Regions from separate parts of the Massilibacterium senegalense genome, predicted to be linked through region 2. Evidence: predicted binding sites of a transcription regulator. Region 2 holds the regulator's gene; each other region holds the start of a gene.
What was found. Region 2 encodes LexA, which represses DNA repair genes until DNA is damaged. Its sites were predicted from a motif close to CGAACATATGTTCG; they were not measured.

Region 1 (10,409 bases), 650 kb from region 2:
CGGCTACTTACTCGTAGGGAAGCAGTTAAGTCACCGTAAATAGGATGTTCAATTGATACATCGCACACGGTTACACCAGTATCCACTAGCAATAATAATTCTTTTTTCGTATCTTCTGGTTTATGGAAACAAGCGATAACTCGACGATGGTTTGTTTGTTCTTTTTGTAATCGTAAATATACATATCCTTGACTAGTAGCAATAATCGGTTCTCCTTTTGCTTTTAATAATGAAATGTCTTGGACAATAACTTGTCTACTTACTTTTGTTTTTTCTGCTAACGTACCACCGGTGATTGGTTCTTCTGTTTCTTTTAGCCACTCTACAATTAATTTTCTTCGTTCATCACCTAATATTTTCACTTTTTTTCACTCCTTAAAAAATCGCACGAGTTGTTCCTTCAGTAGTTGAATTGCTTGATCGATTTTTGTTTTGGTCGTCTGTTTTCCTAACGTAAATCGAATAAATTCAAATGCTTCTTCATTTGTGCGGCCTAAAGCGGTCATGGTTGGTGTCGGTTCTTGCAAATGGACATGACAAGCAGATCCAGTAGAAAAATAAAGCCCTTGTCTGCTAGCTTCAATCATCAACCATTGGCCTTCAACGCCATGAAAACGGATCCCTATTACGTGGGGGAGACTATGTTCTTTGTCTCCTTCGATTGTGTGTGCAAATGGAAGTGCTTCTAATTGGTTTAAAAAATACGTTCTCATTTCTTGCAGATGATTCCGATATGCATCACTTTGAAATAGCTCTTCACAAGCCGAAATAAATGATACAATTCCTGGTGTATCAATCGTTCCCATTCGAAAGCCTTTTTCGTGTGTCGCGCCTGGATGTTGCGAGACAAGATGGATATGCGGGGCGATATAACAAGCGCCAACCCCTTTAGGTCCGTACACTTTGTGGCTAGAGATGGATAAACTATCAATATAATCTCGTGTTACATCTATGTCTACTTTACTAAATGCTTGAACACAGTCGCAATGGAAAATCACGTTTTTTTCGTGTAAAAGTTGTCCAATTTGTAAAATAGGATGCATCGTTCCGATATCTCCATTGCCATATGCAAGACTTACTAAAATCGTATCTTCTCGTAAAGCGTTACGAATTGTTTCTACTTCGAGACGTCCATTTGGATTAACAGGAAGATAGGTGACAGAAAACCCTTCTTTTTCTAGTTGTTTACATGTTTCAAGGACAGAATGGTGTTCACAACAAGAAGTAATAAGGTGGTTTCCACGGTTTTTTTGTCCATAAGCAATGGAGCGAATCGCTAACCGATTACTTTCGCTTCCTCCGCTTGTAAAGTATATCCCATCCTCTTGCGCGTGTAAAAAAGAAGCAATCTTTTTTCGACTTACTTCTAACAATCGGCTTGCTTCTACTCCGGCCTCATGAAGGCTGCTAGTATTTCCATAAAAACGAACAGCTACCATTTGATAGGCATCTAACGCCCTTTTACTCATTGGTGTTGTCGCCCCATAATCAAAATACATGATTTTTTCCCTTCTTTCAGATAAAAAACACTTGTCATTAGTTTAATTATGTGTAAACATATGTGTCAAGACATATGTAAATTAACATAGAAGAAGGGGAAGAAAATGAAAGCGATAAAAACCGATGTGTTAATTATCGGTTCGGGAATCTCTGCTTTAATGTTAGCAGAATTACTTCACGATCATAAGAATGTGATAATTCTCACAAAGTCGGAATGGGAAAACAGTAACTCATGGAAAGCACAAGGTGGAATTGCTGCAGTAACGACGGATGATGATGATTGGACGAGTCATTTTTACGATACGATTACTGCTGGAAACTTTCATAACAAAGAAGAAGCAGTGGAGTTACTTGTGAAAAAGGGACCTTTTATGATTGAAAAGTTATTGGAGTTAGGTGTTCCTTTTGATAGAGATTCAAATGGTATCTTTCTTCGCGGAAAAGAAGGAGCGCATTCAATTCGGCGTATTTTACATGCAGGTGGAGACCAAACTGGAAAAGAAATTGTGAAAACTCTTCATGAAAAAGTTGCTACACATACGACCATTAAAGAACAGACACAAGCATTAGAATTAATTGTATCAAATGGACGTTGTGTCGGTGTTTGGGCGCAAACGGAAGCCGACCAACCTATCGTGTATGAAGCAGACCATGTTGTTTTGGCGACGGGTGGAGTAGGCATGCTATATCCTATTACATCTAATGCAGAAACTGTTGTTGGGGATGGTCTTGCGATGGCCTATCGTGCAGGAGTGCAACTTGCTGATCTCGAGTTTATTCAATTTCACCCGACGATGCTCGTTCAAAATGGAGAATGTTTTGGGCTTGTAAGTGAAGCTGTTCGCGGGGAAGGTGCGGTTATAGAAAATGAACATGGGGAACCAATAATGGAAGGGGTTCATCCATTAAAAGATTTAGCACCAAGAGACATTGTTGCTCGTCGAATTTTTGAATTTACATCAAAGGGAGAAACAATTTATTTAAACATCAAAATGATTGATCATTTTTCTTCCCGATTTCCAACGATTACATCGCTTTGCCAACAAGCTAATGTTGATTTAACGGAAGGAAAAGTACCAGTTGTCCCAGGTGCTCACTTTCTCATGGGTGGGATCTTGACAAATGAATATGGGGAAACGAATATCGAACGTTTATATGCGATTGGAGAAGTAGCTTGCACAGGTGTTCACGGCGCTAATCGTTTAGCTAGCAATTCGCTTCTAGAAGGGATTGTGTTTGCAGAACAATGTAAAACGAGTATTTTACAAAAAAGTACGGAAGTGTCTGTTCCGTATGAGTTGCCAGAAGTAATGGAATGTTCAATCCCGCTCGTTTCCATCGAAACATTACAACAAAAGATGTTTCAACATGTCGGATTAGTTCGGACGGAAACATTGTTACAACAAATGAAAACATGGTTGCAACCGTATCAACAAGAAGGAGCTTTTTTCAGGCTTTCTAAAGAAGCGTATGAACGGTTTAATATGGCGCAAATTGCATACTTAATTACAACATCAGCTCTAGAACGAAAAGAAAGTCGCGGTGGCCATTACCGTTCGGATTACCCACAACAAAATGAACAAGATGAGCAACGATTTATCATAAAAGAAGTAAATCATGTTGCGTATGCTAACGTGTAAAAACATCCATGAGGGGATGAGGAAAGGGGGAAGTACGAAACGCTACAACTTCAACAAGAGAAGTCGTAGCGTTTCGTACGAAGAAGAATGAATATCATTCGGTTACGCTCGATGCTTGCATCTTTTTACGAAGAAGATATCGGAGAAAGGGATGTAACGAGTGAAGCAATATTTCCGTTAACAGAACGTGGAACTGGTATTTTTTTAGCAAAGGCAGACGGTATTTTTGCAGGGGAGGAAATTATTCGTACTGCTTACACTTTATTTTCGAACGATATTTCGGTGACTTTATTAAAAAAGGACGGAGACTTTGTCCGTGCATATGAACAAATCGCGATAGTAGAAGGGCCGATGAGACATTTATTAACAGCAGAACGAGTTATTTTGAATCTCATTCAACGCATGAGTGGGATTGCCACGATGACGCATCGAGCGGTGCAAGCATTGGGCAAAAGTAAAACAAAAATTTGTGATACAAGAAAAACAACACCCGGTCTTCGGATGTTAGAAAAATATGCTGTCAAATGTGGCGGTGGAGTAAATCATCGTTTCGGTCTGTATGACGGTGTGATGATTAAAGATAATCATATTGAATTTGCCGGAAGCATTATGAAAGCAGTAGAACTAGTAAAACAATCAGTCGGTCACATGGTAAAAATTGAAGTTGAAATTGAAACGGAACAAGAATTAGAAGAAGCAATCCGAGCGGGAGCAGATATTATTATGTTTGATAACTGTTCTCCGGAACAAGCAACAGCATTTCAAGCAAAAATACCAGCTCCTATTACGACGGAATTATCTGGAGGTATTTCGTTAGAAACGCTTTCGAATTATCAATATGCAGGAGTAGATTATATTTCAATGGGGGCTTTAACACATTCTGTGCAAGCATTAGATATTAGTTTTAATGTAAGAGGGGGAAAAAAAGATGAGCAACGTGCTTGATGCTTTTCAAAAAGAATTATTACCAGAAAAATATAAAAACATGTCAGCAGAAGAAATGGAACAACGTGTAAAAGAGATTAAAGAAAAATTAGGAAGTCGTCTCTATATTCCATGTCATCATTACCAAAAAGATGAAGTGTTTCAATTTGCGGATGATGCTGGAGATTCCTTAAAATTGGCTCAACTTTCTTCTGAAAGAAAAGAAGCAGATTACATCGTCTTTTGTGGTGTACACTTTATGGCAGAAACTGCAGATATTTTAACGGAAGAAGACCAAATTGTTATTTTACCTGACCTAAGCGCAGGCTGTTCAATGGCTGATATGGCGAATATCGAACAAACAGAACGTGCCTGGGGAAAATTACAACGAACGTTTGGCGATACGATTATTCCGTTAACGTATGTTAATTCAACAGCCGCAATTAAAGCGTTTGTTGGAAAACATGGCGGGGCAACTGTGACGTCTAGTAACGCGAAAACGATGGTGAAGTGGGCTTTTGAACAAAAAAAACGGTTATTATTTTTGCCTGATCAACATTTAGGACGAAATACAGCATATGATTTAGGTGTTGCACTTGATGAAATGGCGATTTGGGATCCAATCGAAGAAACATTAGTGTTTGACGGGGACAATGTAGAAAACATTAAGGTTATTTTGTGGAAAGGCCATTGTTCCGTTCATGAAAAATTCACAACAAAAAACATTGAGTTTGTTCGGAATGAATATAAAAATATGAAGATTATCGTGCATCCAGAATGTACACACGAAGTCGTCCAATTAGCAGACGATGCAGGTTCAACGAATTACATTATCCAAACGATTGAAAATAGCCCAGCAGGAAGTGAATGGGCGATTGGAACAGAGATGAACTTAGTACAGCGTCTTATTAAACAACATCCAGATAAAAAGATTATTTCGTTAAATCCGTATATGTGTCCTTGTTTAACGATGAATCGGATTGATTTACCACACTTAGTATGGATTCTTGAATTGTTGGAAGAAGGAAACGTGATTCAACAAATTAAAGTGGAAGAACCAACGAAAAAACTAGCAAAATTAGCACTTGGTCGAATGTTACAATTTGCTTAATAGTCATCTTTTCCCCTTTGCTCGCATATCGTGTAAATGATAAAACTACCTGCCCATCTAGGAGGGGAAAAGATTGAAAATTCATATCGTCCAAAAAGGTGATACGTTTTATAAAATTGCAAAAAAATACGGAATCGATGTGGAACAATTAAAGAGTTTAAACACGCATATTCCAAACATGGAAATGTTATTGCCTGGAATGAAGGTGAAAGTTCCAACGGTAAAAGTGCCAGTGAAAAAAGAAGAAGTTGTCAAAGAAGTGAAAAAAGAAAAGGTGATGGAAGAAATCAAACTAGAATTTCCGGAATTGCCAAAACAACCAATGCCACCAACGATGCATCATCCGTATTTGTCGATGAATTTATACCAAATGCAGCCCTATGTGTACTACCAACCACATCTTATGATGCCGCCAAAAGAATGTCAGGTGCCACCAGTTGCGCCAGCACCAGCACCTGTTGCTCCGTTCACACCGCCAGAATTACCAAGTTTACCGTCTATGGAAGAAATATGGCATACAGAAAAAGAAATGTGCGTAGAAGAAGAATTACCAATGGCAGAAGAAGTACCACCTATGCCGCAGCTTCCGACTTTAGAAGCAATGAAACCAGTTCAGCAACCAGTACCTGCTGCACCTATGATGATGCCTTATCATCCACCACATCCGGAATGTTTTCCACCTATGGTTCCCGCACATCATCCATTCGTAGGATATCCGATGCCTTCTCCGTGTGGATGCGGCGGTGCAACCCCAATGCCATCACCGTGCGGATGTGGTGGTCCAAATCCAATGGGTTATCCGCCTGTTATGTATCCATATCCACCGATGCCACAACCATACGGATATCCGGTGCAATCGGTACAACAACCATATCCAGCTTCTCCGCAACCAGGTCCTTACCGAGAAGCAGAGGAAGAGGAAGAAGAAGTGTAGCGACGATTTCAAAAGGAATCGTCTTTTTTTTGTTGGAAACGCCAAAAAGGGAAAGCCTCTAATATTTATGCAAATTGTGTTAAACTAAAGAAAACGATTCGATAAAAAGGAGTAGACGTATGGAGGCGCATGTTGACAAGTTAGTAACATGGTTACAAGAACAAGTACATCAAGCAGGAATGAAAGGATTAATTGTTGGATTAAGTGGTGGTATTGACTCAGCAGTTATTGCGTATTTAATCAAGCGAGCATTTCCTAATGATTCGTTAAGTGTGATTTTACCGTGTAAAAGTCATGCTGGAGATGCTAACGATGCGTTAAAAGTAGTAGAAGGATGCGGCATTAAAAATATGACGATTGATCTAACAGAAGCACATGATGCTGTTTTTTCTCGGGTGGAAAAGGGAATTAACACGCTAGGTGATTGGAAAGAAGATACTCGTCAACTAGGGGATGCCAATTTGCGTGCTCGGTTGCGAATGAGTACGATTTATACAGTTGCAAACAACTATCGATATTTAGTTGTTGGAACGGATAATGCGGCGGAATGGTACACAGGATATTTTACAAAGTTTGGCGATGGTGGATGTGATCTTTTACCACTCGTTCATTATACAAAACGTCAAGTACGGGAACTTGCAATCACATTAGGTGTCCCAGAAGATATTATCGTAAAACCTCCAAGTGCAGGTCTTTGGGAAGGACAAACAGATGAAAATGAGATGGGAACGACCTACGATAAAATTGATGATTTTCTAGAAGGAAAAGAAATTCCAGAACAAGATCGCCAAATTATCGAACGATTACATCAACGTTCCGAGCATAAACGAAATCTTGCAGCAACACCACCAAAATTTTCGAAATAGTATCCAATTTCTTCATGGATTAAGAACTCCTCTTTTATGCCACATTAAGCATTGAAGGGGGGTTTTACAATGAAAAAAACAATGATAGCTACTTTATCATCTGTGATGCTTTTAAGTGGTCTAGCAGCTTGTACGAATAATAACGACAATGCGCTAAACCGAAACAACAATGATAACGCGTTAAACCGAAATAACGACGTAACGGACAATAAAAACACTAGTTTTGGGCCTAATACGAATGATCGTACTGTTCGTGACGTTCGTGACGACCGGTTAATGCGTCGAAATGACACAACAAACATTGGGTATTACAAAGACTACGACGGCCGTTTAGCAGAGCAAGTAGCAAAAAGAATCGAACAAATTAATGGAGTAAAAAATGCATCGGTAATCCTATATGAGGATACAGCACTTGTTGGAATTGATACAACAAGAAACGATGTGAATAATGTAGAAAAAGAAGCACGAAATATTTGCCAAACGATGACGAATAAAGATGAAATCAGAGTCGTTTCCGATTCCAAATTAAACGGACGAATTCGTGATGTGGATACAAGACTTCGTCGCGGTAGTGCCATGGATGAAGTGACGAGTGATATACGTGCCATCGTGAATGATTTAGGGAACGCAGCAGCACGTCCATTTGAAAATAATCGTTAAAAGGGTAGAGAGATTCTCTACTCTTTTTCATTGTAATGAAAAGAAGTAGAAGTATGATATCGTGGAAGAAGTTTATAAATAGATGATAGGCAAATGATGAAATTTACGATACAATGAAAAAAGAACGTACATTCGTTTTTGTGCAAAAACTTTTTGCTCCATCCCTTATGGTACAATAAAGATGGGTTAACTATCGTAAAGGACGTGACATTCACATTGTTTGATTATATAAAAGGAACATTAGTTTATATTACACCTGAATATATTGTACTGGACAATCAGCAGATCGGGTACCAAGTTCGTTGTCCGAACAATTACCAATTTCAAAAATATATGCATGAAGAAATGATTATTTATACATATCATTACGTAAGAGAAGATCAATTTACCCTGTACGGTTTTGAAACGAGAGAAGAAAAGATGTTATTTCAAAAATTGATTCAAGTATCAGGCATTGGACCGAAAGGAGCGCTTGCTATTTTAGCGTCTGGTCACCCGGAACATATTGTGCAGGCGATTGAAGAGGAAAACGAACAATTTTTAGTGAAGTTTCCTGGCGTAGGAAAAAAAACAGCACGCCAAATTATTTTAGACTTAAAAGGAAAACTGGATGATTTAGCACCTGATTTATTCCGTGCTGCGACAACCGAAATAATGGTGCCAGTTCAAACGGAAGAAAATAGTGCGTTAAAAGAAGCAATAGAAGCATTGAAAGCATTAGGGTATAGCGAAAGAGAAATTAAAAAAATTACACCAACGCTCGAACAAGAAACGGGCACAACAGATATGTATTTAAAACGAGCACTACAATTAATGTTGAAATAAGAGAGGGGGAGAATAGTGGAGGATCGCATCATTTCTGGGGAGTCTTTTTCTAATGAGGAAGAGTATGAGCTAGAATTACGACCGCAGTTTTTAAAACAATATATTGGGCAAAAGAAAGTAAAAGAAAATTTAACGATTTTTATTGAAGCGGCGAAAATGCGAAGCGAGGCGTTGGACCATGTGTTACTTTACGGACCACCTGGACTGGGGAAAACGACACTCGCTTCGATTATTGCCAATGAAATGGGCGGGGAGTTACGAACAACGAGTGGACCTGCGATTGAACGACCAGGTGATTTAGCAGCGATTTTATCTTCCTTACAACCAGGAGATGTATTGTTTATTGATGAAATCCATCGACTACACCGGTCTATTGAAGAAGTATTATATCCAGCGATGGAAGACTTTTGTTTAGATATTGTCATTGGTTCTGGTGAGCAAGCGCGCTCGCTTCGACTAGATTTACCACCATTTACGTTAGTAGGAGCAACGACACGTGTTGGGCTTCTTACCGCGCCACTTCGGGACCGATTTGGTGTCATTTTACATTTGGAATATTATACACCGGAAGAATTAGCACAAATCGTAGAACGAACTGCTCATATTTTTGAAGTGGAAATAGAAAAAGAAGCAGCATATGAAATTGCCCGCCGTTCTAGAGGCACACCGCGAATTGCAAACCGTCTACTACGACGGGTACGAGATTTTGCACAAGTGCGTTTTGATGGAAATATTACGAAAGAAGTGGCAGACTATTCATTGGAACTTTTGCAAGTAGACCGTTTAGGACTAGATTATATTGACCATAAATTATTAAAGAGTTTACTTGAAAAATTTCACGGTGGGCCAGTGGGACTTGATACAATTGCTGCAACAATTGGCGAAGAATCTCATACAATTGAAGATGTATATGAGCCATATTTATTACAGATTGGGTTTATTAAACGTACGCCACGTGGAAGAATTGCTACGAAATTAGCGTATGACCATTTTCAAATGGAGGAACCAAAAAATGGGTGAATTCGGAAAGCTTTTTATAACCATTGGAATTATTATGATTGTCGTCGGAATATTTATTCAGTTTATCGGGAAACTTCCGGGAGATATTTTAATTAAAAAAGGAAATACGACCTTTTATTTTCCGATTGTAACGAGTATTATCATTAGTATCGTTTTATCGTTAATTTTTATGATTTTAGGACGATTTCGTTAATTTTTTGCAAGAAGGTGACTTTTTTGGATATCGAGTTATTTGATTATGATTTACCAGAAGAATTAATTGCACAAACACCGCTACAAGATCGGACTGCTTCTCGTTTATTAGTATTAGACAAAAAAACAGGAAAGCTCACACATGATACGTTTAAACATATTTTATCGTACTTAAAAAAAGGGGATTGCCTTGTTTTCAACGATACACGTGTCATTCCAGCCCGGTTATTTGGGGTAAAAAAGGAAACGGGTGCAAAAGTAGAAGTATTGTTATTAAAAGAACAAGGAAATGATCGATGGGAAACATTATGTAAGCCTGCCAAACGAGTGAAAGAAGGAACCGTGCTTACATTTGGAGATGGCTTGTTAGAAGCGACTTGCACGTATGTTGGGGAAGATGGAAGAAGAGACTTTATGTTTGCTTATGATGGTATTTTTTACGAACTACTCGACCGATTAGGAGAAATGCCCCTTCCGCCCTACATTAAAGAACAATTAGATGATAAAGACCGTTATCAAACGGTATATGCGAAAGAAAAAGGGTCTGCAGCTGCTCCAACTGCTGGTCTTCATTTTACCGAAGAATTGTTAAAAGAAGCAAAAGAACGAGGCATTGAAGAAGTATTTATTACGCTTCACGTTGGATTAGGTACGTTTCGACCTGTAAGTGCAGAAAAGATTGAAGACCATGCGATGCATAGTGAATATTATCAAATGTCTAAAGAAGCAGCGGATAA
Region 2 (10,409 bases):
ACCATTTCGATTTTTATTTTCTTTTCTTGTCCATCTTTCAAAAGGGTTGCTTCTTTAGCAGACAAATTCATTAACGCAGACACTGCTTCTGTCGTTTTGCCTTTTGCTTTTGCTTCTAAATATTTTCCAACTAAAATTAACGTAATTAACATAGCACTTGTTTCAAAATACAAATGCGGGGCATAAGTGCTGTCTAGCGACCGTTTTACTGCTTCGTACACACTATAAAAATAAGCGCTAGATGTACCAAGTGCAACTAGTACATCCATATTCGCACTTTTATTACGAAGCGCTTTGTATGCACCACTATAAAATTTTGCACCGATGATAAACTGGACAGGAGTAGCAAATAAAAATTGTACCCAAGGTTGCATTAGAAATGCTAGTAACGCATGATGTTTCATAAAAGGCAAATGCCCAAGCATCGTATAAAATAACGGAATTGTTAATAGTATCGATGCAATTAATTGTCTTTTTTTTCTCGTTAATTCTTTTTCCTTAAACGTTCTTTTTTCCTTTTCTTCTAATGTTTCTTGTGCATCATACCCTAGTTTTTTTATTTTTTCTATTATCTGTTGTGATGTGACAGACCCTGGATAATATTCAACCGTCGCCGTTTCTGCTGCTAAGTTGACAACTACATCATCCACACCGTCCATTTTATTTAACACCTTTTCAATTCTTGTTGAACAGGCTACACAAGTCATGCCAAAAATATCAAGGTCTACTTTTTCTTTCACCACTTGATAACCTAGGTCCATTATTTTTTTTTCAATCTCTTCTGGTTGAATCTCCGCTGCATCAATTGTAATCGATGCATTTTCTAAAGCTAAGTTAACAGTCGCTTCTTCTACTCCGTCCATTTTATTTAACACTTTTTCTATTCTTGTCGAACAGGCTGCACAAGTCATTCCTGCAATTCCAATCTGCATCTGTTTTTTCTGTTTGTTCATTATTGTGCCTCCTTACTTTGAAACTTGTTCAATGACCCTCATTAATTCCTCTAAGATGTCTTCTTGCTCTCCATTTTTAATGGCATCCGTCACACAAGAATTCGTATGTTGCTTTAACAAATGAAGTTCCACTTTTTTCAAGGCTGCACGTATGGCGCTTATTTGAATCATAATATCGACACAATAACGATCATCTTCGACCATATTTTGAATCCCGCGAACTTGCCCTTCTATCCGTTTTAAACGGTTTACTAATTGTTTTTTTTCCACTTCTTGTCTTTTAACATGTTTAACCGGTTGTAATTCAATTGGTAGCTCTTTTTTTGGTTTTTTCATTACCCCACCTCATTAAATACTATACCCCCCTATTGTATTTAAAGTCAAGAATAAACTATTTCAAAAAGAGATATTCAAAACTAGCTTAGACATTTCTTCCTAAAAATTTGAAATATTTTTCATTTTCCCTAAATACAGATTGACATTTTTTTAAAAGGATGTATGATAAATGTAACTTTGCTTATTGCTTCTTGAGTCTATATGAAATAAAAAGAGAAAGAGTTAGAAAGGAACATTCACCGTGTATCTTATCCAACAATTACACAATGAAATTGAGAGGAAGCGAGCAGAATTAATCAACATGGGATTATCTTTGGGGTTAGATAATCAGCTCACGGTTCAATTTAGCCAAGAGTTAGATGACTTGTTAAATCAATATCAACAAATGAAAAGAACACCTAGACATACAAATGCTAGATATATACCTATCTATCATTCTTAGCATCAAAAAAAGACACTCAAAAGAGTGTCTTTTTATTTGATTTGACCGTTCATCGACTTCATCATTTGATTTACTTTCTTTTGTGATGGCTTTTGCCCCATTTGTGTTAGTAAAATACGAATCATTTGTTCATTAATTGGTGGATTTTTCTTTAAGTAATCCATCATATATTTGCGAGCTGCAAAAAATCCAATTGCAATACCAGCAATTAAAGCGAGGGTGCCCACAAGAATGTAGTTCCACATATTGCTTTTCCTCCTTCATTTCATCTAAAAATAGTGTACTAAATAGACATGGATTATACAAGACGGCACCGTAAAATTTTTTCACCTATTATTCATATACATATCGTTCTTTTTTCACTGGTTGTAACCAGCCACAACGTTCGTTTATAAAATCCATTGCTAAAAAGTAAGGACTAAACGTACGTATTTTTTCAAAAAAGAATAATTCCATTTCATAATTTCCATCTGCAGCTAATATCATAGCATTGGGCTCAATCGTTAATCGCGCCTTACTTTGTGCGGAGGATACTTCATGAATATATGATTGAACATGATAATCGGTTGTCCCTATACACTTTTCTCGTAAATATTGATGCAGTGATAATACAGGTATTTTTTCTGTAATATACGCGATTTGTTTTTGAAGCATAGAAAGATGTTCTTTTGATTTCGCTTTCATTGCCCCTTTAAATAAATCAAAAATAATATGTTCTTTCCCAAAGTAATCATACGCTACAATGGGATCCATTAAATAGATTTGATATTGTCGCACACAAAAGTCCCCCTTGTCCGTTAACTATTTAAGGCAAGTATAGCCTACTCGTATAAAAATAGTTGTCTGATGGTGGAGCAAGGGGACACTAGTTTTGTCGATTTGAAAATTCTTATCGATATTTTTTTACAATTTTAGTTATGCGCAAGCAACTCTTTGACCTTTTTCACTACATTCGCAACGGTAAAACCGTACTTTTCCATCACCGTATTACCTGGAGCACTTGCGCCAAATTTATCAATCGTTAATAAGTCACCATCTATACCTACATATTTGTGGAATCCAAATGATGCACCCATTTCAATTCCTAAACGTTTTGTAATAGCACGTGGTAGTACACTTTCTTTATATTCAGCACTTTGTTGATCAAAACGATCCCAACTTGGCATACTGACTACTTGAACAAAAATATTTTCTTTTTCTAATTCTTTTTGTGCTTCTATTGCCAGTGTTACTTCTGAACCAGATGCTAAAAGAAGAGCTGTAGGCGTTTCTTTCGCTCCACTAATAACATAAGCACCTTTTTTTACACCTTCATATGCTTTTTCTTTCGTTCCTTCAATCGTAGGTAACCCTTGACGAGTAAGCACTAACGCATGTGGTGTTTTTTCTGATTCTAAAGCTAAACGCCATGCAGCTACTGTTTCATTGGCATCCGCTGGACGAATGACAGAAAGATTCGGCATTGAACGTAATGCAGCTAAATGTTCGATTGGCTCGTGCGTCGGGCCATCTTCTCCTACTGCAATACTATCATGTGTAAACACATACGTAACGGGAACGTTCATTAGGGCACTTAACCGAATCGCTGGGCGAACATAATCTGAAAAAACGAAGAAAGTAGCTCCAAATGGTTTTACCCCACCGTGAAGAGCCATTCCATTAATAGCTGTACCCATAGCAAATTCACGAACACCAAACCACACATTACGACCTGCATATTGATTTGGTAAAAAGTCTTGTTCCTTTTTCATTAACGTTTTGTTCGAAGAAGCTAAATCAGCGGAACCACCAAAAATTTGTGGAACTGCTTCACTTAACGCATTAATCACTTTGCTTGAAGCGTCTCGAGTAGCTAATTTATCGCCGAGTTCAAAAGTTGGTAATTTTTCCTCGTAGCCTATTGGTAATGTACCATCCACAGCTTGTTTTAGCTGAGAAGCAAGTGCTGGATACGCTTGTTCATATGCTTTAAACAATTCGTTCCATTGTTCTTCTGCTTTTCTGCCTCGTTCACATACATTTACTTTAAAATCTGCATACACTTCTTTTGGTACTTGAAATGGTTCATGTGTCCAACCGTAGGATGCTTTTGTTAGAACTACTTCTTCTATTCCTAGTGGAGAACCGTGAGAAGCTGATTTTCCTGATTTATTCGGCGAACCAAACCCAATTGTTGTTTTTACTTCTATTAATGTAGGTTTGGATGTTTCTTTTTGTGCTTCTTCAATAGCACGTGTAATTGCTGCTACATCATTGCCATCTTCTACATAGATTACTTGCCATCCATATGCTTGAAAGCGATCTTTCACACTTTCAGAAAATGCCATATGTAAATCGCCATCAAGGGAAATATCATTCGAATCATAAAGTACAATTAATCGTCCTAGTTGTAAATGTCCTGCTAGTGAAGCTGCCTCATGCGAAACACCTTCCATTAAATCGCCATCCCCACAGATTGCATATGTAAAATGATCTACTAGTGGAAAGTTCTCTTTGTTATATGTCGCTGCTAAATGACGTTCTGCCATCGCCATACCAACTGCCATTGAAATCCCTTGACCAAGAGGACCAGTAGTTGCATCGACACCTTCTGTATGACCAAATTCAGGATGTCCTGGTGTCTTACTACCCCATTGACGGAAATTTTTCAAATCATCCATTGATACATTAAAACCAGATAAGTGAAGTAAACTATACAACAGCATTGAACCATGACCTGCACTTAATACAAAACGGTCACGATTAAACCATGAAGCATTTTTAGGATTTACCGTTAAGAAATTTGTCCATAACGAATAAGCCATAGGTGCTGCACCCATCGGCATTCCTGGATGTCCAGAATTTGCTTTTTCGATACTATCAATACTTAATGTACGAATCGTATTAATAGACAAGTTTTCAATTGACATATTATTCATCCTTTCATCGCTCAAAAAAATCATATACTTTTATCATGATAAACATTTATGGACAAGAATACAAGGACAATGAAAACACTCTCATACAAAAAAAATTTATAAAAACCATTGTTAGCCGCCATTATATAGGAGATATGTTCATTCCTTAAGGAAAATCCAACTAGTGACACTAACAGGAGATTGTTTTACCTTCCTTTTTCATCAAGCAATTTTATGTCTTTTTTTATTTTGATAACTTTTCAGAAATATTTCGGGCAATCCATACCCCACATGCACTTGCTTGCGCGAGCCCACGTGTAACACCAGCTCCGTCCCCACCAATATAAAGGCCTTGAATCTCAGATTCGAAATAGGAATTTAACTTTGGACGGGCAGAATAAAATTTTGCCTCTACTCCATAAAAAAGAGTATGCTCATTTGCAATCCCTGGTGTAACAGTATCCAATGCTTGAATCATCTCGTCTAAACTTTTTATCGTATTATAAGGAAGGACTAATCCTAAATCACCTGGAACAGCTTCTTTTAATGTGGGTTCGATAAACCCTTCTTTTATTCGTTTTGGTGTCGAACGACGACCTTTTATAAAATCCCCATAGCGTTGAATAATAATACTTCCATTTGATAAATGATTGGCCAATTGTGATACTTTATGGGCATATTCATTCGGTTCATGAAAAGGTTCGGTAAAAATATGGGATACGAGTAATGCAAAATTCGTATTGTTACTACCTAATGCTGGATCATTATACGCATGTCCATTTGCTAACATCGTTCCAGAATGGTTTTCCACAACTACATGTCCGCTAGGGTTACTACAAAAAGTTCGTACACGCGTTCCAACCGAAGAATTATACATAAATTTCCCTTCATATAAATGCTCGTTAATTTCTTGCATCACAATATTTGAAGTTTCTACTCGAACTCCAATATCCACTTGATTCGAAACTAATTGATACCGTCTCTTTCTTAATAAATCACTGAGCCAAATAGAACCATCTCGACCAGGTACAATTACCACTTTTTCCGCATGTACCGTTTCACGATGAACAAGTTCAATACCAATTATTCGTTCTTGTTCTTTCGTCTTTTCTGTTACGATGTCCACGACTTCGGTTTGATAACGCATATCTATTTTTTCTTTCAATACTTCATAAATTCGTTTTAATATTTTTATATTTTCTTCCGTTCCTAAATGTCTTACTTTCGACCGTAATAATTTTAATCCTACAGCATATGCTCGTTTTTCAATATCAGCAATTTCTTTTGTAGATGGGTCTGTTATATTTTCTGTTGCACCATATGCTAAATTGATACTGTCGACATAGTTGATTAATTCTTTTACTTGAGAAGATGGCAAATAATCAGTCATCCACCCCCCAAATTCACTTGTAATATTAAACTTTCCGTCAGAATAAGCCCCTGCACCACCAAATCCATTTGTAATCGAGCAAGCAGGTACACAGCCTGCAAATTCTTTTTTACGTGTTGCAGGTGGACATTTTATCGTCTTTTTTTCTAATATTGGGCAATGTCGTTGGTAAATATCATGTCCTTTATCAATTAAAAGGATGTGTAAATATGGGGCTTTTTCCAATAATTCATAACATGTAAAAATACCAGCTGGACCTGCACCAACAACTATTACATCATAGTGTTTCATCATTTGTTCCTCCATTATGTCTAAAAAACGATCTAAACGCTACATTATGATATGTTTTATAAATGAATCCCTTCATCTTATTCCTTTTTTTCTCTGTTATTAAACAAAAAAAGACTTGCCATTACAGCAAGTCTTTTTTCACTTTCTTCCAAAAAGTTATATAGCTTTAATCACAGTCTAGGGGAAAACACATGATTAAGGAATTAATATTGTCGACAACCCGACGAATTACTAATATTTGAAACGCGTATTAATCCATTAACCCTGGGGTATTGAATAATACACGGTCTTCACGTTGATTATAATCTAATGTCATATTGTTTACAAACCATTCATCATCAGGATTTACCAGAAATGTAATTCCCTCAATTTCTGCTTTGTAATCATCTTCACGAGGTTCATCACGCGTTACACCTAGCGAAAAACCAGATGAAGTTGCACCAGCATAACGTACAAATAATCGTAATGCATCTCCTTGCCCTAACTCCATTTCATCTTTGTACATTTTCACCGCCGCGTTTGTTATATGAAACTTCATAATTGAACACTCCTTAAGATTTGTTATATAACACAGTATACCATAATCTTTTTATATTGCAACAAAAAAACATCTAATTTTTTAAAATTAGATGTTTTTAATGCAAACCACTATTTCGTAGTGCTTTTATTGGCTGTGGAGTAACATCATTTCCGTTTGGATCAATTATTTTAACGGTACTTAACGAATTTTTCAATGAATTTCTAACGCCTTGAATATATAAATTTCTGAGTTCCGTTTGTTCTTCTTTTTCTTCTTTCGATAAACCTTCCGCTTTTTGTTTTCGTGCCAACTCATTAATGCGTTTAATTTGGTCATCTGAAACCATACTATCGCCTCCTCACTTTATCAAGATTGTCTTTCATTGTATCGAATTTTGTATAAAAAAACTACTATTTTTCTTTCTCATAATCTTGATAACGTCGATGAATAGTAGCTTTCGATACATCAAAACCCATACCTTTTAACGTTAGAGAGATATCATAAAATGTTAACCCTAAATGTCGCAATCGAATAATTTCTTCGATTGGTACATCTTTTTTATCTCTTCCACTATTAAGATGACGATTTTTTAAATTTTTTTCTGGTTCATATCCTTCTGCAACCGCTCGCTTCATTCCCCGTTTTATTTTCAAATTATGTATTTTTCGTTGATATTTTTCCACTACACTAACAATTTCTAAAACCATTTCTTCTGATTCAGATAATTTCATTTCTCCGTTATCTTGAACAGTATATAAGGAAATTCCGTCTTTTTTTAATGTATGATAAAGAGCAATTTTCGCATTTCCTCGCCCAAGTCGCGTATCATCTTGAACGAGTAAGACGTCAAATTCTTTCCTTTTTGCCATTTCCAAAAGATCCATCATTCCATCACGATCTACCTCATATCCACTAACTTGTTCTTTCACGACAGCTACGATGGACCAGCCTTGGCCTTTCGCTAATGTAGTCAATTCTTTTTCTTGACGTTCTAATGAAGTCACCTGTTCTTCCTTTTCTGTACTTACACGGCAATATATTACAACCCGCACATCTTACATCTCCATTTCTATTAATCAATCCTTATATAAATGATTTTTTTCCTTACTCTTCCATTTAAATTTATTGTTATAACATAATTATATTATCTTACTTTCCTTCCATATTGGGAAGAAAGAATCACATAGCCTTGAATAAAACAACAAATAGAAGAAACGTATAGTGGAAAAATAGCATTCTCATTTAATCAAGCTTTACGATACAATATTTTAGGTGCTTTTTTTTGTAGTTTTTTCGATTGCTATTCTTTCAAAAATGAAATCGTTTCGTATCATTTAGGAACCAGGAACGATAATCTCCTGTCCTGGATAAATCGTTGATTGTTGTAAATTATTTTTTTCCATTACCCAATCAATAAACTCCTCTTGGCTCATGCTTATTTTTTCTCTTTGATAAATCGACCATAAACTATCCCCTGACTCTACTATTATAATTTTATGGTTTGCTTGATTATTTACTTTCGCTTCTACCACAATAGAAAATGAGATAATACCGATAAAAATAAAACTAAATAATAAAATATGAATGATTGTTTTAAAAGAAAGTTGATTTGCCATTATGTTCACTCCCGAATATTTGTTCTTATTCACACATAATTATATACGAACATATATTCTTGTCAACATTAAAAATCGAACCTACGTTTGTCTTTTATTTTTCATAATGCTATAATAATAATTAGTAAAAAGTACTAGAAAAGAGAGGTGTCTTTCTTGAAAAAATTATCCCAGCGTCAATCCGATATTTTAACTTTCATAAAAAGAGAAGTAAAAGAAAAAGGGTATCCACCTTCTGTACGTGAAATTGCTGAAGCGGTCGGTTTAGCCTCTAGCTCAACCGTTCATGGTCACTTATCTCGACTAGAACAAAAAGGATTAATCAGACGTGACCCTACGAAACCAAGAGCAATTGAAGTTCTAGATGAAACGGATGTTGATATACCAAAAGAAGAAACAGTGAATGTACCCGTGATTGGAAAGGTAACAGCAGGACAACCAATTACTGCGATTGAAAATGTAGAAGAATTTATGCCACTCCCACAACGGTTTATTCACAGCGACGATGTATTTATGTTAATTGTTCAAGGCGAAAGTATGATAGAAGCAGGAATTTTAGATGGAGATTACGTTATTGTCCGTAAACAACCTACTGCAGAAAACGGAGATATTGTCGTTGCGATGACAGATGAAAATGAAGCAACGGTAAAACGGTTCTTTAAAGAAAATCACGTTTTCCGTCTTCAACCAGAAAACTCTACAATGGAACCAATTATTTTAACAAAAGTAACGATTTTAGGAAAAGTAATTGGCGTATTTCGTTCCTTACAATAAAACAGTCGAACGTTTCGTTCGACTGTTTTTCCATCTATAATTCAATATAAATAATCATTCCATTTGTTGGTGTTTTTCCTTTCCTCTTCTTATAGGTAGATGCACTTACCTATCTTTTATCAAAAAAGCGGAGAGCACTCGTTTAAGACTGACAAGTATAAGATGGATGGTGGAATGAGACGATTTTCCCTCATAGAACTATACAACTTATTGCTTGAGCCCCCCTAGCACTCGGAGCTGGATTCAGGCAGTAAAACCCACTATAAAATAGAAAGGAATGTAGCAAGATGGATTTTTTGCTTTATACGGTAAAAATACTACCATTATTGGTTCTTTCATTTATTTTCATTTTATTTTTATACAAACAATCATTTATTTTTAATCGTAAGTACATAGGGATTATTGCTAGTTTCATATTATTATTTGTCGTTGCTGGATGTTCTTCCACTTCTACTGCTGAATCGACTAAACCAAATGAAAATATTATTAAAAACGAAGAGTCAACTGATACAAAAGAAAATAAGCAAAAACAACAAGAAAATCCGGAAGAAACAGTGGTCAATGAAGAACCACAAGCAAATATTCCAGCTGTTGAAGGCGTTTCTCTTATCCCGGCTACTGTTATTCGTGTTACCGATGGTGACACAATTAAGATTCGTTTAGATAATGAGAAAGAAGAAAAAGTTCGGATGATTTTAGTAGATACACCCGAAACCGTGCATCCAAACAAACCAGTACAACCGTTTGGACCAGAAGCAAGCCAACTAACAAAAGACACACTTTCTGGCGCATCTATCGGACTTGAATTAGGAATTGAAGAACGTGATCGTTATGGACGTTTACTTGCTTACGTTTATTTACAAGATGGTAGCATGTACAATAAAACATTAATAGAAAAAGGACTAGCTAGAGTGGCGGTCTATCCACCAAATACGAAATACTTAGATGAATTTAAAGCGTTAGAACAACAAGCTAAAACTGAAAAGCTAGGAATATGGAGCATAGAAGACTATCAATCTAGTTCTATAACGAACAATTCTAATCAAAACAACACTAGTACGAGTACTACTCCAACTCCATCTGGTTCTTGTGATATTAAAGGTAACATCAATAGCAGGGGAGAAAAAATTTATCATATGCCAGGACAACAGTTTTACGATAAAACCAATGCTGAAGAAATATTTTGTTCA
Region 3 (10,409 bases), 410 kb from region 2:
TCGTAAATGTTGCTGTTGCACGTTTATACGCAACCGTTTGAAATCCCCTTGCGTACGCTCCATATGCGGTTAAGAAATCACAAATATCTGTACAAACCCCTGCAATATGTACTTTCGTCACGTGACGACGCTTTAATTCTTCTTCTAAAGAAGTGTTAAAAAATGCATCGTATTCCGCTTTTGGGATATACAATACTTGGTCTAACGGTTTATGTTGTTCATACCAATCGTACAAATCTCCATATAGTTGTTGCCCTTTTGTTCCTTTTATGTTGTGCGGTGGCCATAATGTAAAATGCTCATCATTTTCTTCATGCGCATCCATGCAAATTGCTACGACTTGACCATTTTCAATAAATTCATTCGCTAATCGAATAATTTCTGGAACAATTTGTTGTGCTGCTTTTCCAACAGTTAAAGAACCATCATCTGCAACAAAATCGTTACTCATATCCACAATTAACAAAGCTTCTTTCATCATACATGCCTCCTTTTTTCAAACGTAACACAAAGAATCTTTGCAAGCAACGAAAGACATCCTTTTAAACAGAAGATAATGGTTCTTTTTGCATGAAATAGATACATTACGATACAATAAACAAAGATATATATAAAGGGGGAATCAGGATGAAGAAAAACCAGTTAGGAAACTCCGATTTAATTGTAAGTGAAATTGGTTTTGGGTGCATGTCTCTTCCATCTAATGAACAAAAAGCTATTTCCCTTATTCATCGAGCGATAGATGAAGGGATTACCTTTTTTGATACAGCAGACCTTTACAGTAAAGGTTGGAATGAGGAAATTGTTGGGAAAGCACTAAAAGGAAAACGGGAAAAAGTTATTTTAGCGACAAAGGTCGGTAACCATTTTACAAAAGGGAAAGATGACTGGTTTTGGGATCCTTCAAAGGCGTATATAAAACAAGCGGTGAAAAATAGCCTTCGTCGACTACAAACGGATTATATCGACCTTTATCAATTACACGGAGGAACGATTGATGATCCAATCGATGAAACAATTGAAGCTTTTGAAGAACTAAAACAAGAAGGAATCATTCGTGAATATGGCATTTCTTCTATTCGTCCAAATGTGATTCGTGAATATGCAAAACGATCCAAGATCGTTTCAGTTATGATGCAATATAGCTTACTTGATCGTCGCCTTGAAGAAGAAATGCTTTCCTTTTTGGATAATCATCATATTAGTGTGATTGCGCGTGGCCCAGTAGCAAAAGGATATTTATCCAATAAGGCGCACGAAAAAATACAAAAAGAGGGGCAATACCTATCCTATAATCAAGAACAATTAGCAGAGATTACAGACGCATTGCACCCATTTTGTCATGCTACACGTACATTATCGCAACTTGCCATTCGATACACCCTCCACCATCCAGCTGTCGCAACCGTCATTCCTGGTGCAAGTAATGAAATTCAGTTGATAGAAAATATACAAACAAAGCACGTCTCGCTAACAGACGAAGAAATCGTAAAACTTCAACAAATAACACCAATGAATAAATATCATGCACACCGGTAAAAGTCTATCTCCCTAGATAGATTTTACCGTTTTAAACGCATTCTAGCATTAATAATCTGTTCTTTATTACTTAGGCGGAATGTTAATGTTTCAGGATTGTATGCTAATTGCAATTCGTCCGTTAAATAAATCCGTAACATTTTAGATACATATACTTCTAGACCATCTGATTCCATGGCAATATCTTTAGAATCTGGAGATTGGTCACTTAATGTTAAATAAAAAATGCCATCGTTTGCACACCCGCAACCCTCTGTGTCATAACGTAAATATAAAAACTGTCCTTCCTTTTTTTCCGCATTTAATTTTTCCTTCGCTTCTTGACTCACATTAATTTTCATTTTATCAATCCTCTCTAATACCTATCTATCGATTCAAAATGGCGTCACATGACAAGATGTCATTCGGAAGAGGGAATAAACACATAAGCGAACTTTTTCTTCCTACATACACATATTACTATTTCCTATTTCGGTTTCTTTTTTACAATTCCTTTTTCTTATTCATCTAAATAACTTGAACAAAATATACACAAAACATATATTTAATTTTATACTAATAAAATAATGATGACATTTTAAAACAGAAAGGGTGAACCATTTTATGAATTCCACTACAAAGTTTAGTCTAAAAAATCCATTTGCTGTTTTTATTTTAGCATTTCTTTTAATTGTTGGCGGACTTTATTCTTTTCGCTCATTAAAAGTAGATTTACTTCCAGACATTGAATTCCCACAATTAACGATTCAAGTTATTTATCCAGGGGCATCCCCGCAAGATGTCGATGAACAAGTAACGAAAAAATTAGAAAATGAATTAAAATCGATTGAAGATTTAAAAACGATGTCGAGCTCTTCTTTAGAGAGCACAAGTATCATTACATTAACATTTCCCTTTAACACAGACTTAGAAAAAATTAAACAACAGGTAAATGATGAAATAGACAAACTTGATTTACCAGAGAACATTGAAACGCGTGTTGACCAGTTTTCGTTCGGTGCTGTTCCTATTTATAATATATCGCTATTTGCCAAAGATAACACCAACATCGAACAATTATTAGAAAAATCTATCTTACCAGAATTGAAAAAAATTAATGGTATTAGCAGTGTGTCCGTTGGTGGGGAAAACGAAAAGTTTGTTCAAATTACAGTTGATAAAAAAAAGGCCCAACAAGCTGGTCTTACATTAGAGCAAATAAAACAAGCCATTAACAGTAAATTTTTATCTTTTCCTGCAGGAGCTGTAACGGCTGAAAATATCCAAATTCCTGTCCGGGTAGAAGACAAAGTAAAAACAATCGACGAATTAAAAAAATTATCGATTACACCGATGAATAACGCTAGGCAAGGCGGATCAAACGCAATAGCTGTTCCTGTTACATTAGAAGATATTGCAGTGATCGAAGCAAACACTAGACAAAATGAATATACACGCTACAACAATCAAACGTCTTTATCTATTTCTGTTTCAAAAAAGCAAACAGCAAATACGGTAGAAGTAGCAGATCAAGTCATGAACGTATTGAATAAATACGAAAAAGACATGGATTATGTCATTGGATTTGACCAAGCGACAAATATTAAAAATTCTGTTACAACATTAATCAAAGAAGGATTATTCGGAGCGTTATTCGCATCGCTTTCTGTTTTATTATTTTTACGCAATGTACGTGCTACCCTTATTACGATTATTTCCATCCCATTATCCCTACTCATTACAGCCATTTTCTTAAAAGAGCTAAATATTACGTTAAATATTATGACCCTCGGGGGCATGGCTGTAGCTGTAGGGCGAGTGGTAGATGACAGTATTGTCGTGATTGAAAATATTTTTAGAAGAATACGGAAATCTAATGGAGAAGAGAATAAAGATGAACTTATCGTTAGTTCTACGCAAGAAATTTTAAAAGCGATTACTTCTTCTACTATTACAACCGTGGTTGTCTTTTTACCGCTTGGATTAGTCGGGGGCATTACATCGCAATTTTTCTTACCTTTTGCGTTAACCGTTGTTTTTGCCCTTTTAACGTCTTTAGTCGTAGCTATTACAATTGTACCGACGCTTTCTAAGTTTTCGTTCAAAAAAGTAAAGCCAGAAACAAAGGAAGGCAAAGTGACACAACTTTATGCCTCTTTTTTACAAGCTTCTCTACGTCATAAAGGAGTGACGATTGGTTTATCTATCGCCTTATTAATGGGTTCTTTATTTCTCGTCAAACCTTTAGGATTTGTCTTTTTACCAAATGAAAAACAAAAATCACTCATTGCTCAAATTGAGATGCCATCTTCTACACCATTAGATCAAACAAATGTGATTTCGCTAGAAGCTGAAAAAGTGTTGCTTAATAAGAAATCAATTGATGATGTCACAATTAGTATTGGTAGTCGTGATTTTGCAACAGGTTTGAAACGACAAAATCTCGCTAATTATTTTATTAATTTAAAAGATGGTTCTGATATCGATAAAGAAATTAAAGCCATTGAAAAGGATTTAAACGGTGTAGCTAGTCGTTACTCTAAAAAGGCGATTATTTCTGTGCAAGAAGCACCATCTGGTGGACCGCCATCAAGCAATAAATTAACGATTGATTTGTTTTCGAATGACATAGATGCACTAGAAGCAAAATCGAAAGAAATCGAAGCATTAATGAAAAAGGAAGAACGTTTAAAGTATGTAACGAATAATTTCCAAGAAAAACAGCAACAATGGCTTGTTTCGATTGATTCCGAAAAAGCAAGCAATTTAGCTATTTCTAACTTTATGATTCTCAGTTTAGTAAGTGATCAAACAAAGCCTGTTTCTGTTGGAAATCTTATCCTAGATGGAAAAGAACAAAATGTAGAACTTGCATATAATACACCACTTGCATCTAAAGAAGAACTTGAAAACATTCTCGTTTTTAGCAATCAAGGACCAATTCCGTTAAAAGAAGTAGCAACAGTAGAAAAAGTGAATGCGGTAACATCTATTCAAAAATTAGACAGAAAGGTGTATGCTCAAGTTTCTGCACAAATTGATGATAAAAATTTACGTCAAGTAACAACTGATGTAAAAGCAAAAGTAAACAAAGAAATTGACTTCCCTGATACGATGAAAGTACGTGTTGCTGGTGATACAGAAGACGCAGAAGAAACGTTCCAATCCCTTGGTCTAGCAATGATTGTAGCCATCGGTCTTGTGTATGTCACAATGCTTATTACATTTGGTCAAGCAAGAATTCCATTAATTATTTTATCGTCGCTCGTATTCGTACCAATTGGTTCGTTTGGCGGATTGTTTATTTCTGGTGAGCCATTGTCTGTAAGTGCGATGATTGGGATTTTAATGTTAATTGGAATTGTAACGACAAACGCTATCGTTCTAGTCGATCGAATTGGTCAAAATAGAATAAAAAAAGGCATGAACATTGAAGAAGCATTAATAGAAGCAGGTAAAACACGATTACGTCCCATCTTAATGACTGCTTTTGCTACAATTGCTGCTTTACTACCACTTGCATTCACTACTTCGAGTGGAACATTAATTTCAAAAGGCTTAGCAATTGTTGTCATCGGTGGATTAACAACTTCTACTTTATTAACACTTATTCTCGTTCCAGTCCTTTATGAACTATGTTTCTTCCGCCAAGTAAAAAAAGAAAAAAAAGCTACTAAATAAGAACTTTTAAAAAGGAAGTGCATGTTGTATATGATATAATAACGAAAAAGGAGGCGTTTCATCATGCAAGAATTAACGACATTAGAAGTATTCAACGAAGTAATCAATGGTGAAAAAACGACCATTGTCAAATTTTATACAACATGGTGCCCTGATTGCACTCGCATGAATATGTTTATTGAACCAATTATAAAAGAACATGCCGATAAAGATTGGTACCAACTTAATAAAGACAATATTGAAGACGTTGCGATGAAGTATGATGTAATGGGAATACCTAGTTTACTTGTATTTAAAAACGGTGAAAAAATCGGCCATTTACATAGTGCAAATGCTAAAACACCAGAAGAAGTACGTGAATTCTTATCTCAATTCTAATCAAAAGGCAACGAATGCTTATTAAGTAGTTAGAACATTAAAAATCCCTTGTTTTGCATTACAACAAGGGATTTTTTGTATACTTCTTTTTGTTTAGATTTTATGCTACATATATTTATCAAATAAGACGGTTCCTCATTTACTTATACTGTAAAAATTTCTTTACAATCTTTCTGAATACAATTTACTACTTCGTCTACTGTTTTATATTTGTCACCAAGTCGGTAACGTGCAATCGTTAAAGCAGATTGAAAAGAATGACCACCTGTTTTTAATACTCGAACCATTTCTTCACAACACTCTTTTTCCATTTCTGTCACATCTTCGCCTTTTTGCACTACTTCGTTAGACATACATTTTTCGTATAACACTTCAAAACCGTCTTTCAACTTATCAATTTCCAATGGTTTTACTTCTACAACACTACTTTGGATCATTTTTATTCACCTCATAGAATGATTAATGAACAGCTTCATCTTTAATATAGCATGGATTTGTAAATAAAGTGTGACAGATTTATTAACTTTTTGAAAAAAATATGCATTCTATTCATTAAATGTGTCATACTATTTTTACACTTTTATGCCTGATGTCCTCCAATTAACTTACTTCGTTCATGAATCGTACTTCCTTTCGTATAAGAAACAGCACGAAGCAACGAAGTGGTACCATACTTTTTTCGAATTTCATCCATTGCATACCCAAGTTTTCGTTCTTTTTCTTTATTAGGGTGAAACAAATTCAACTGCATTGTATCATCATTTGCCAAATGGGAGAGAGAGATGTGAATTTGTCGAACCGCTTGATTTGGATTATCATACTTCATAAAAATAGCTTTACACGTTTCGTAAATGTCCATTGTAATATTTGTTGGTTCCTCTAACGTTTTAGCATGTTGAAAAGAATAATAATTGCTATATCCAATGGTCAACATGACAGTTTGGGCAACTTGGTGATCTTCCCTAGCTCTTCTTGCAATTTCTTCTGCCATCTCTAATAACACACATAAAACTTCTTTGCGATGATGATAATCACGCAATAAAATTTGTCCCTTTTCATATCCTTTCCTTGCGACCTCAGACTGTTCTCCAATATTGGTTATATCAATCCCATGTGCATGATAATAAAGTTGCTCTCCAATCATTCCAAATTCTTTTTTTAACGTTGCAACCGGAGCGTGTGCCAACTGACCAACTGTCATAATTCCTAATCGATGCAAGCGCCTTTCTATTCTTTTTCCAATTCCCCACATTTTATGAAGTGGTTTTACCGGCCATAGTTTTTCTGGTACATCTTCATATTTCCAATGCGCAATCCCCACTTGCTTCGCTTCTAAATCTAAACTTAATTTAGCAAGCAACATATTGTCTCCAATACCAACAGAAGACGGCAAACCGTATGTACGTTTAATATCATCTTGTATCCGATAAGCCGCCTCTTTCGCTTCCCCCCATAGACGTTTCGTTCCGTCCATGATTAAAAAACTTTCATCAATACTATATGGATAAATACATTCTTTTGGAACGTATCGATAAAATAATTGAGATAGTTTTACCGACATCTGCAAATATTCCCTCATATCAGCATTTACAATAATAATATCTGGATGATTAGGAATCTCGAATAATCGATTTCCTGTTTTGATGGAAAATCGTTTTTTCATCATTGGACTAGAAGCTAACACGACACTGCCTTGTCGCGATTGATCCGATACAACCGCTAAACATACTTTTTCTGGATCATATCCATATTTCACTGCAGAACAACTAGCAAAAAAACCTTTCATATCAATACAAAATACAGTTTTTCTCGGTAATGTACGTATGTCCATCTTTTCTACCTCCATCAAGAACAAATGTTCTATAAATATCATATCAGGGAACGAATGTTCGAATCAAGAGGAAAAAAATAAAAAAGCAACCAAATCCGTACTGGATTGGTCACTTTCTCATTTCATTTTAAAAGAATCTCCACCAATTTTTTCTGTTATGGATGGTGCGAGCTGGTATGCTTTTGCTCCAATTCCCATCCACCATGGTAAATTGATTTCACGTTTTGGCTGATGAATTGCTTCGATTACTTTTTTTGCAACAAATACTGGATCTAACATATATCGTTCTACTGCTTTTTCGTATGTTCCACTGCGATCAGCTAATTCGAAAAAGTTTGTGCGAATTGGTCCTGGGTTCAACAATGTCACGTCAATATCGGTCGTAGATAATTCCAACCGTAGTGCGTTCATCATCCCAATCACAGCATGTTTAGTTGCTGCATATATACTCGACTTAGCGGTTGCCATTTTTCCTGCAATAGAAGCAGTTGTAATAATATGCCCCTTCTGTTGCTTTTTCATTATTTTCAGCGCTTCTTGGGTACAATAAAAAACGCCAAAAACATTTACTTGAAACATCCGCTTCATTTCCTCATCCGTTATATCCATGAATGTTTCAAAAATACCAAAACCGGCATTATTCATTAATACGTCTATCGTTGGATACGTTTCTCCTATTCGTTGAAAAACAGATGCCACTTGTTGTTGATTTGCCACATCTACTGGATAAATAGAAACACTTCCTGTTCCTTTTTGGTCTAATTCTTTTTTTATTTCTACTAATACATCTGCTCTTCTTGCCAATAAGATAACATTCGCATGTTGTTCAACACATTGTCCCGCTATTTCTTTTCCAATTCCACTAGAAGCTCCTGTAATTACAATCGTTTTATCTCGTAAACTCGTCATTATTTTCTACTCACATTCTTTCTTATTCATCGTTTTTTATTTCTTTCATTTTAGCATGGAAGGTAGCTTTTAGCGATATTTCTATCGCAGAACAACCGCCTTGACACATCCCCTTTTCAGTTGCATAATGACTTCAAGTACGCGTCGTCATAATCAGAAAGGATGATACTATGATACATAATAAGAAGATAGCTTTTTACGGTGCAGGGGCGATGGCAGAGGCAATTATTAGCGGCATCGTAAAAAGTGAACTAATCCCATCTACTAACATTTTAGCAATAAACCGTAGTAACAAGGATAGATTAACATATTTAGAGGAAATTTATCATATTCAGACATCACAAAACCTACAAGATTTACAATCTGCTACCATTATATTTTTAGCTATGAAGCCAAAAGATGTACATAAGGCACTTTTACCGTTGCAACAATTTTTGCATAACGATGCGCTGATTATTTCTGTTGCTGCCGGCATTTCTTGTGCACAAATTGAACAAGCTTGTCAAAAACAAGTGGCTGTTATCCGCTCTATGCCAAATACATCCGCAACGTTAGGGCTTTCTGCAACTGGGATTGCGAGAGGGATGTATGCATCCGACACACACGTTCAAACAGCAAAAACATTATTACAAACAATTGGGATTGTTGAAGAAGTAGAAGAAGACCAACTACATGTCATTACAGGATTATCAGGAAGCGGTCCTGCTTATTTTTACTACGTAGTAGAAGCAATGGAAGTCGCAGCTATTCAATTAGGATTGCCTGAAAATTTAGCACACGATTTTGCTGTACAAACCATTTTAGGTAGTGCGTCGATGTTAAAAGAAACCCAAAAACCAGCACCATTACTTCGTAAAGAAGTGACGAGTCCAAATGGGACAACGGAAGCAGGTATCCGTACACTCGATGAATATCATGTGAAAGAAGCTATTCAACAATGCGTCAAAAATGCAACAAAACGATCGATAGAATTAGGAAAGTAAGTATTAACCATAAAAGGGGGGGGCAAACGGTGAAAACACTCATTATCGCACATCGAGGTGCCAGTAAAGTATGTCCCGAAAATACAATGGCTGCTTTTAAACAAGCATTAACGTATAAAGCAGATGGTATTGAATTAGATGTACAACTAACAAAAGACGGAATACCCATTGTAATTCACGATGAGACGTTAGGAAGAACAACGAATGGAAAAGGATACGTATGTAACCATTCTTTACAACAATTAAAAGCCTTAAACGCTGGATCGTGGTTTCATCAATCATTTGCAAAAGAAACGATCCCTACATTAGAAGAAGTACTTCAATGGCTTCACACCAAACCTTTACTTTTAAATATTGAATTAAAAAATGCCATTATAGATTATCCACAACTAGAACAATCGGTACTTCATTTAATAAAAGCTTATCATATGGAAGAACGAACCGTATTCTCTTCTTTTAATCATAATAGTTTAGTACGTTTAAAAAAATTAGATCCATTTGTAGAAGTAGCTCCTCTTTACAATGCGCGATTAATGGAACCATGGAATTATGTTGCACAGTTTGGGGGGATAAGTATCCATCCTGCCTTTCGGACATTAGACGAAAAAAGTGTTCGATCCTTCCAACAACACGGTTTGACGATACGCTCGTATACTGTTAATCGAAAACAACAACTGCGCAAAGCTTTTCAGTGGAATTTAGATGCTATCGTCACAGATGTTCCAGATATCGCACGCACCATTCGAAACGAATATAAGTAAAAAAAAGCGGTCAGATTGATCGCTTTTTTTTTATGATATATGTGGTTTTTGGTGAGAAGAAAATTTACGAACAAGACGAACAGTAAATGGATCACGCACACGATACAAGATATTAAACATAACCCCAAGATACGTAACAACTGTTAAAGCAATAAATGCCATAACCATGATTCACACCTCGTTTTTCCGTGATATAAGTATATAAACGTTTTTAGTAACGATATTGAGTATTGTTTTCATTTATGATTATAGCATGACTGAGAATAATATTCAATCCTTTTTGTTTTTTTACGAAAAAAAGAAAGCTTCTATCAATAAAAGAAGGACCCTTAATAGAAGATTTCTTTA

Region 1: a site for LexA is predicted at 7,757-7,770, ahead of ruvA (Holliday junction branch migration protein RuvA). Genes of this name have one in related genera too.
Region 3: a site for LexA is predicted at 7,456-7,469, ahead of BN1372_RS08240 (Y-family DNA polymerase). Genes of this name have one in related genera too.

Annotation. Positions count from the first base shown of each region.
Region 1 is NZ_LN831786.1:1,205,273-1,215,681, reverse strand. Features, by position in the region: gene BN1372_RS09485 (transcription repressor NadR) at 1-362, opposite strand, end outside; gene BN1372_RS09480 (IscS subfamily cysteine desulfurase) at 369-1,499, opposite strand; gene nadB (L-aspartate oxidase) at 1,605-3,140, shown strand; gene nadC (carboxylating nicotinate-nucleotide diphosphorylase) at 3,228-4,085, shown strand; gene nadA (quinolinate synthase NadA) at 4,069-5,175, shown strand; gene BN1372_RS09460 (LysM peptidoglycan-binding domain-containing protein) at 5,249-6,109, shown strand; gene nadE (NAD(+) synthase) at 6,229-6,975, shown strand; gene BN1372_RS09450 (YhcN/YlaJ family sporulation lipoprotein) at 7,045-7,635, shown strand; gene ruvA (Holliday junction branch migration protein RuvA) at 7,852-8,460, shown strand; gene ruvB (Holliday junction branch migration DNA helicase RuvB) at 8,476-9,480, shown strand; gene BN1372_RS09435 (DUF2905 family protein) at 9,473-9,673, shown strand; gene queA (tRNA preQ1(34) S-adenosylmethionine ribosyltransferase-isomerase QueA) at 9,697-10,409, shown strand, end outside.
Region 2 is NZ_LN831786.1:552,644-563,052, reverse strand. Features, by position in the region: gene BN1372_RS06225 (heavy metal translocating P-type ATPase) at 1-953, opposite strand, end outside; gene BN1372_RS06220 (metal-sensing transcriptional repressor) at 966-1,289, opposite strand; gene BN1372_RS06215 (aspartyl-phosphate phosphatase Spo0E family protein) at 1,531-1,731, shown strand; gene BN1372_RS06210 (YneF family protein) at 1,764-1,976, opposite strand; gene sirA (sporulation inhibitor of replication protein SirA) at 2,065-2,508, opposite strand; gene tkt (transketolase) at 2,643-4,640, opposite strand; gene BN1372_RS06195 (NAD(P)/FAD-dependent oxidoreductase) at 4,873-6,312, opposite strand; gene BN1372_RS06190 (HesB/YadR/YfhF family protein) at 6,560-6,847, opposite strand; gene BN1372_RS06185 (DUF896 domain-containing protein) at 6,945-7,175, opposite strand; gene BN1372_RS06180 (YneB family resolvase-like protein) at 7,240-7,881, opposite strand; gene yneA (cell division suppressor protein YneA) at 8,164-8,445, opposite strand; gene lexA (transcriptional repressor LexA) at 8,602-9,219, shown strand; gene BN1372_RS06165 (thermonuclease family protein) at 9,507-10,409, shown strand, end outside.
Region 3 is NZ_LN831786.1:962,887-973,295, forward strand. Features, by position in the region: gene BN1372_RS08210 (cysteine hydrolase family protein) at 1-481, opposite strand, end outside; gene BN1372_RS08215 (aldo/keto reductase) at 628-1,539, shown strand; gene BN1372_RS08220 (iron-sulfur cluster biosynthesis family protein) at 1,563-1,880, opposite strand; gene BN1372_RS08225 (efflux RND transporter permease subunit) at 2,143-5,199, shown strand; gene BN1372_RS08230 (thioredoxin family protein) at 5,263-5,577, shown strand; gene BN1372_RS08235 (hypothetical protein) at 5,721-6,014, opposite strand; gene BN1372_RS08240 (Y-family DNA polymerase) at 6,158-7,408, opposite strand; gene BN1372_RS08245 (SDR family NAD(P)-dependent oxidoreductase) at 7,526-8,317, opposite strand; gene proC (pyrroline-5-carboxylate reductase) at 8,488-9,300, shown strand; gene BN1372_RS08255 (glycerophosphodiester phosphodiesterase) at 9,330-10,061, shown strand; gene BN1372_RS15215 (hypothetical protein) at 10,092-10,229, opposite strand.